Regions from separate parts of the Microbacterium aurum genome, predicted to be linked through region 1. Evidence: predicted binding sites of a transcription regulator. Region 1 holds the regulator's gene; the other holds the start of a gene.
What was found. Region 1 encodes HspR, which represses chaperone genes until heat shock. Its sites were predicted from a motif close to AAGTTGAGTCNNNNNGACTCAACTT; they were not measured.

Region 1 (3,844 bases):
AGCCTGCCGAAGGATGACATCGAGCGCATGGTGCGCGAGGCCGAGGAGCACGCCGCCGAGGACAAGAAGCGCCGTGAGGCCGCCGAGGTCCGCAACCAGGCCGAGACGCTCGCGTACTCGATTGAGAAGCTCATCAAGGACAACGACGACAAGCTCCCCGAGGACGTCAAGACCGAGGTCCAGGCCGATGTCGACGCTCTGAAGACGGCGCTGGCCGGCGAGGACGACGACGCGGTGAAGAACGCGTTCGACAAGCTCAATGCGTCGCAGGGCAAGCTCGGCGAGGCGATCTACGCCTCGAGCCAGGCTGCCGGCGAGCAGGGCGACCCGAACGTGGGCCAGCCCGGCAACGGTGAGACGCCGAACCCCGAGGAAGACGTCATCGACGCCGAAGTGGTCGACGACGAGGACGACAAGAAGTAAGAGAATCGGAACATGACGAAGGACTTCGAGAACGAGGTCCCCGGTGACGAGGGGTCGGATGCCACGGCATCCGGCCCCGACTCGCAGGAGGACTCCCTGACGGTCGACGACATCCTGGGCGCCGAGCAGACCGACGACGCTGCCATCGCCGAGGCATCCGATGAGGACAAGGATCTGCTGCTGGACCTCAAGCGCGTGCAGGCCGAGTACGCCAACTATCGTCGGCGCACCGAGGAACAGCGTCAGGTCGAGATCGACCGCGCCAAGGGCTCGGTCGCCAAGGGGCTGCTGCCCGTGCTCGACGACCTCGACCGTGCCGAGAAGCACGGCGACCTCGCCGAGGGCTCGCCGCTGCAGGCCATCGCCGAGAAGCTGCGCGGCGTCGTCGCGCGCCTGGGCGTGGAGCGCTACGGCGAGGCGGGCGAGGCGTTCGACCCGCAGCAGCACGAGGCGATCTTCCACGCGCCGAACCCGGGTGATGTGGCCGACGGGACGATCCTCGACGTCGTCGAGGTCGGCTACCGGCTGGGCGACATCGAGCTGCGCCCCGCGAAGGTCGTCGTCGCCGGCGGAGCGGACTGAGGAGACAGATGGCCAGTCAGGATTGGTTCGACAAGGACTTCTACAAGGTCCTCGGCGTCTCCAAGGACGTCTCCGAAGCCGACCTGAAGAAGGCGTACCGAAAGCTCGCGCGCACCTACCACCCGGACTCGACGCAGGGTGACGCCGCCAAAGAGGCCAAGTTCAAGGAGATCAGCGAGGCGTACTCGGTGCTCTCCGACAAGGATCAGCGCGAGGAGTACGACCAGATCCGGGCGATGGGGTCGGGCAGCGCCCGGTTCCAGGCGCCCGGCTCCGGCGGCGCCGGCGGGTTCGAGGATGTCTTCAGCCGGTTCGGTCAGTCGCGCGGCGGGTCGTACCAGCAGGCCGACTTCGACGACCTGTTCTCGATGTTCGGGCAGCAGGGCGGCGGGTTCGGCTCCGGCCGGTTCGGCCAGTCGACGGGAGGTTTCCGCGGCTACGGCGGTCCCCAGCGCGGCGCCGATGTGACGGCGCGGACGACGCTCGACTTCCAGACGGCGGTCCGCGGCGAGACCATCACTCTCGCGGGCGAGGACGGCAAGCCGTTCAAGGTGAAGATCCCCGCCGGTGTCGCCGACGGGCAGAAGATCCGGCTGCGTGGCCGGGGACGCCCGTCGCCCGACGGCGGCGAGCCCGGCGACATCGTCGTGCAGGTGACCGTGCGGCCGCATCCCGTGTTCACGCGCGACGGCCTGAACCTGCGCGTCACCGTCCCGGTGACCTTCACCGAGGCCGCGCTCGGAGCGACGATCGAGGTGCCCACGCTCGGCGGCGACCCCGTCAAGCTGCGTGTCGCCCCGGGCACGCCGTCCGGCCGCGTGCTGCGTGTCAAGGGACGCGGGGTGCAGACGAGCAAGGGCACCGGCGACCTCCTCGCCGAGGTGCAGGTCGCCGTCCCGGCACACCTCGACGACAAGGCGCGCGAGGCGCTGGAGCGCTTCCACGAGTTGGAGCCGCGGGAGAACCCCCGCGCCGACCTCATGGCCAAGGCGCGGGAGTGAGGATGCCGCGTTTCGTCTCGCTGCGCTCGCTCAACGACCGTGGGGTCACCCTCGCCCGGTCGCCCCGCGCCGAGCGCAGCGGCGAGACGAAACGCCGCAACCCGCGAAGGAGGTGAGCACATGCCCGATCAGGACATCGACGAGGAAGCCCCGACCTTCGCGATCGCGGTGGCCGCGGAGCTGAGCGGGATGCACCCGCAGACGCTCCGGCAGTATGACCGGCTCGGCCTCGTCGTGCCCGCCCGCACCCAGGGCGGTTCGCGGCGGTACTCGCTGCGGCACGTCAAGCAGCTCCGCGAGGTCGCGGCCCTGTCGGCGGAGGGCATGAGCCTGCCCGCGATCTCCCGGCTCATCGAGCTGGAGAACGAGGCGCGGGTGCTGCGTCGGCGCGTCGCCGAGCTCGAGCAGCAGCTGCGCGACGAGCTCGACCGCCGATCCCGCGTCTTCGCGGCGGGTGCGACCGGGTCGGTCGTCACCCTCCGGCAAGGCGCGCGCGCGCGCCGCGCGACCGAGGTCGTGCTGTGGCGGCCGCGCCCCGACCCCGCGGAGTGACCGACTGACCGGTCGCCGGTGTCGGGTAGCGTCGGAGGCGACGAGGAGGTCACCCATGCAGATCACTGGAGCCGTGCTCGAGACCAGCGGAGCCGAGGCGCCGTTCGCCCGCACCCGCCCCTTCACGGTCGGCCCGCTGGAGCTGGATCCGCCCGAGGCCGGTGAGATCCTGGTGCGCATCGAGGCGGCGGGCATCTGCCACTCCGACCTCAGCGTCGTCGACGGCAATCGCCGCCGTCCCGTCCCGATGCTGCTCGGCCACGAGGCGGCCGGCATCGTCGAGCAGTTGGGGGCGAACGTGGACGACCTCGCCGTCGGCGACCGCGTCGTCATGACCTTCCTCCCGCGCTGCGGGCACTGTGCCGGCTGCGCGACCGACGGCCGCCTGCCGTGCGAGGCGGGCACCGCCGCCAACAACGCCGGCACGCTGGTGGGCGGCGGTATCCGTCTGCACCGGCAGCGACCGGGCGACGACAGCGACAGCGACGCTGACGCCGAGGCCGTCTTCCACCACCTCGGCGTCAGCGGCTTCGCCAGCCACGCCGTCGTGAGCCGCACCTCCGTCGTGCCGGTGCCCGCCGACGTGCCGGCCGAGATCGCGGCGCTCCTCGGCTGCGCCGTCCTCACCGGCGGCGGCGCGGTGCTCAACGCCGGGCGGCCCGCCGCGGGCGAGCGCGTCACCGTCGTGGGTCTCGGCGGCGTCGGCATGGCGGCGCTCCTCGTCGCCGTCGCGCTCGGGCACGAGGTCGTCGGCGTCGACGCGGTGGCATCCAAGCTCGATCTCGCTCGCCGGCTCGGCGCCGCGCGAGCGCTCACCCCCGCCGACGCGCTCGCCCAGGCGACGGATGCCGATGGTCGCGCCTCCGTCGTGATCGAAGCCGCCGGGAACGCGCGCGCGTTCGAGACCGCGTTCGCCCTCACCGCCCCCGGCGGCACGACCGTCACCGTGGGCCTGCCGGCGCCGGATGCCCGGGCGTCGGTGTCGCCCCTCACCCTCACGGCGGAGGCGCGCACCGTCATCGGCAGCTACCTCGGCTCCGCGGTGCCCAGCCGTGACATCCCGCGCTACATCGAGCTGTGGCGCGATGGCCGGCTGCCGCTGGAGAAGCTGGTGTCCAGTCACGTCGCCCTGACCGAGATCGACGCCGCCATGGACCGGCTCGCCGCCGGCGGCGAACTGCGCCAGCTCATCACCTTCTGACGCCGAGCGCCGCAGCGCGAGAGCGCGACACCATACCGCGCAGTCGGTGTGCTCGAGACGGATGCCGCCGCATCCCCGACGGAGA
Region 2 (3,844 bases), 470 kb from region 1:
CCCCGGGATGCTGAAGGTGAAGCGGCGGGCCGGCGCGATCCGCGCGCAGCTCGACGCGGCCTCGGCCGGCGGCGGACGGGAGCTGCCGGGGGAGTGGCTGGGCGCGTTCGCGCTCGCCGTCAACGAGGAGAACGCCGCGGGTGGTCGCGTCGTGACCGCCCCGACCAACGGCGCCGCCGGCATCCTGCCCGCCGTCGCGATGTACTGGTGGCGCTTCCTGGCCGACTCGGGCCTCGGCGCCGAGAACGCCGTCACTCCGTACGGCGAGCTGGTGGGCTCGGCGCTGCTCGGGCTGCACGGGGCCGACCCCGTCGCGGCGGATGCCGGGGTCGCGGCATCCGTCGCCGAGGCGAATCGTCGCCGCGGCATCCGCCGGTTCCTGCTGACGGCGACGGCGCTCGGGTCGCTGTTCAAGGCGAACGCATCGATCTCGGGGGCCGAAGGCGGCTGCCAGGCCGAGGTCGGGTCGGCCTGCGCGATGGCGGCGGGCGGACTCACGGCCGTCATGGGCGGCACCAACCGGCAGATCGAGAACGCCGCCGAGATCGCGATGGAGCACCACCTGGGCCTCACGTGCGACCCCGTCGGCGGGCTGGTGCAGATCCCCTGCATCGAGCGCAACGCCATCGCCGCCTCGACCGCCGTGACCGCCGCGCGGCTCGCCCTGCGGGGCGACGGCAGCCACTACGTGCCGCTCGACGCCGTCGTCGAGACGATGCGCCAGACCGGGATCGACATGTCCACGAAGTACAAGGAGACCAGCGAGGGCGGTCTCGCGGTCAACGTCGTGGAGTGCTGACGCTGCATCCCTTCTCTTGGGCGCGCGGGTGCGATGTGTGGGCGCATCTGGTCGCTATCGCGCCCTGTAGGGGCAATCTGCGCCAACAGCTTGCGCGAGGGGCCCTGTTCAGGGGCTTCTTCAGCTCTCCCAGCCATGGCGGCGCAGCGCGGCGGCGACGAGGGTCGCCGCCGTCCCGCCCCGTACGCGGCCGCCCGTGACGCGGATCACCTCCCAGTTCTCAGCTGCGAAGGCGGCGAGACGCTCGATGTCGCGGTTCCACTGCCGTCTGCTTGTCCGGTGGTGGTCGCCCTCGATCTCGACGAGGACTCGGTAGCGCCGATGTACGCCGTCGGCGATGCCGAGCAAGTGGCCCTTGGCATCGCGGATCTCGACGTCGAGTTCCATCTCGGGCAGCCCCGCCGCGGCGGCGTCAAGCCGGTACTCCGTCTCGAGCCGTGAGAAGCTGCCGACCCGCACGTCGGCGAGTGCCGCCTGCAGAATGCGGCGATGCCGACGTTGCGGCTCGGATGCTGCGGCGCGCAGCCTTTCGGGTGTCGTGAGCTGGTCTCGTGGTCGCGGCCTCCCGCCGGGGCCGCGCGGGATCCGCACGAAGTAGTCACCGAGGATGACGAGCCAGCGCCCATCGAGCTCGCCGCCGAGCAGGGCCCAGGTCGATGCGGGACTTGCGACCCGCAGCCCGTCCCGCACGCGCGTCGTGACCAGGTGCGGCCGCACCTGGCGGGCGCGGACACCCCGGCCGCGCGGCGCTCGATGTGGGTATACCGTGCCGACCTCGAGGTCGGCTTCGGGGTCGAAGTCGTCGGGGAGCGGTGCTCCCCACAGTGCGGCGGCCGTGAGCCCGATGAAGAATGCATGCGCTCCCATGACCTCCGCATAGGCACGAGCGCGGTGCTGCAGCCGCGCGCGCTTCTCCTCGTCGGGAGTGCGCGGCAGCTCGATACCCTCCCCGGAATCCTTCGCGGCGTCGGGATGCGCAAGACGCGCACCGTGGAACGGGCGCTCGAGGTCTCGAGTGCGCAGCCGACCGGGCGAGACGCCCGCGGCGAGCGCTCGGGCGCGCCCGAATGCGTCACCGAGGTGAGGGGGCAGCGGTCGAGGGTGTCGCGGCATCCGCCCAGGATCGCGGGTGGATGCCTTCGCTTGGGGCTCTCTGCCCCGGATCCGTGGAGAAGTCGCCAGGCCTGCCTTCTGGGGAGGAGGAGTTGTCGGCCGTGTGATGTGTGGGCGCATCTGGTCGCTGACCGCGGCGATGACGACGATCTGCGCCATCACGTTCGCCGCCCCGCGAACGGTTGGCACTCTCACCATGAGAGTGCTAATCTGAACCTACTTGAGTCAACTGGGCTCAACTTCAGACCAGACAGACAAAGGAGAGAACAATGGCCACGTACGACCCGTTCCGTGACCTCGACCGCCTCGCGTCGAGCCTCTTCGAGACGCGCCGCGGCCCGCGCCGCATGCCGATGGACCTCTACCGCGACGGCGACCACTACGTCCTGAGCGCCGACCTGCCGGGCATCGACCCGGGCTCGGTCGACATCGACGTGGACGGCCAGCTGCTCACAATCCGCGCCGAGCGCACCCTCAGCGAGGGCGAGGGCGTCAAGTGGATCACGCGCGAGCGTGAGACCGCGAGCTTCCTGCGCCAGCTGAACCTCGGCCAGGGCATCGACACCGACGGCATCGCCGCGACCTACAGCAACGGCGTCCTGACCGTCACGATCCCCGTGAGCGAGAAGGCCAAGCCCCGCAAGGTGCAGGTGGTGGCGGATGCCGCGGCCCCGACCATACAGGCCCACGAGAGCACCCAGGAGCCGCAGCCCGTCGAGCAGTGAGCCGCCGGCGCAGCCGAGAGCTACCCCGGCGAGAGCCACCGGAGAACCGCCCCGAGTCCACCCGGACTCGGGGCGGTTCTCGTGTGTGCGGGACCCGTCCACGCCTCGCCCGCGACAGAACATGCGCCGGAATCGACCGATCGTGCATCCGGCCGATGCCGCTCGCGGGCCCGGTGGAACGCTCGAAGAGCACCACCTGCCGCACCTGCGCGCACCGGCGCCACGGGTACGGGCTGCGCAACATCGAGACGGCGGCGCTGGCGTACAACGGCACCGTGACGGTGAGCGCGGACGACCGGTGGTTCTCGCTGCGGGTGCTCTTCCCGCAGCAGGATGCGTAGGCCTCCCCGCCATCCGCATAGCTGACGGATAGAATCGGCGCACCAGCACTCCCCGTCACGGACCGTCAGCAAGGATGCCGATGACCGACCCCTCCGCCGCGCCCAGTCCGCGGCCGGCGGGCACGCAGCCCGCCGCACTGCACGAGACCGAGCTGACCGCTCCGGTCTCGCTCACCCTGCCCAGCGGTCGGCTCAACCCGGCATCCATCGGCTTCGCGCGCTCGCCGCTGGTCGACACGTCGGGCATCGGGGGACGGCACGGCTGGGGGCGCAACAAGCGCTGGGAGTACTGGAACGTCATGACGCCCGCGCACATCGTGGCGCTGACGGTGTCGTCGCTGGATTATGCCGCAGTGCACGAGGTGTGGATCTTCGACCGGGCGACCGCGCAGACGTGGGGGCGCACCGCGACGGTGATCCCGGTGCGCGACGTGGCGCTTCCCGGCACCCTGGCCGGCGGCATCGCGATAGCCCGCGCGAAGGACCTCGCCGTGACCGTCACCCCCGCCGACGGCGGGCAGGTGTGGCGCCTGCACGCGGAGATCCCCGGGGCGGCGTTCGACATCACCGTGGCCCGTCCCGCCGACCACGACTGCCTCGCGGTGGTCGTGCCGTGGTCGCCGCGGCTGTTCCAGTACACCGTGAAGGACGTCGCGCTGCCGGCATCCGGCACTCTCACGCTGGACGGTATCCGCCACGAGGTCCCCGCCGGATCGTGGGCGGTGCTGGACCACGGGCGCGGACGCTGGCCGTACGACATCGCGTGGAACTGGGGCGCCGGATCGGGCGTGCTCGCCGACGGCCGGACGATCGGGATCCAGGTCGGCGGGCGCTGGACCGACGGCACCGGCGCCACCGAGAACGGG

Region 2: the regulator HspR is predicted to act here: its motif matches at 2,130-2,154, upstream of JOD60_RS05835 (Hsp20/alpha crystallin family protein).

Annotation. Positions count from the first base shown of each region.
Region 1 covers NZ_JAFBCQ010000001.1:688,979-692,822, forward strand. Annotated here, with positions in the region: gene dnaK (molecular chaperone DnaK) at 1-423, shown strand, start outside; gene JOD60_RS03440 (nucleotide exchange factor GrpE) at 436-1,005, shown strand; gene JOD60_RS03445 (DnaJ C-terminal domain-containing protein) at 1,014-2,006, shown strand; gene JOD60_RS03450 (heat shock protein transcriptional repressor HspR) at 2,127-2,558, shown strand; gene JOD60_RS03455 (zinc-binding dehydrogenase) at 2,614-3,759, shown strand.
Region 2 covers NZ_JAFBCQ010000001.1:1,161,994-1,165,837, forward strand. Annotated here, with positions in the region: gene JOD60_RS05825 (L-serine ammonia-lyase, iron-sulfur-dependent, subunit alpha) at 1-799, shown strand, start outside; gene JOD60_RS05830 (putative endonuclease domain-containing protein) at 920-1,912, opposite strand; gene JOD60_RS05835 (Hsp20/alpha crystallin family protein) at 2,182-2,637, shown strand; gene JOD60_RS05840 (GHKL domain-containing protein) at 2,793-2,978, shown strand; gene JOD60_RS05845 (DUF2804 domain-containing protein) at 3,059-3,844, shown strand, end outside.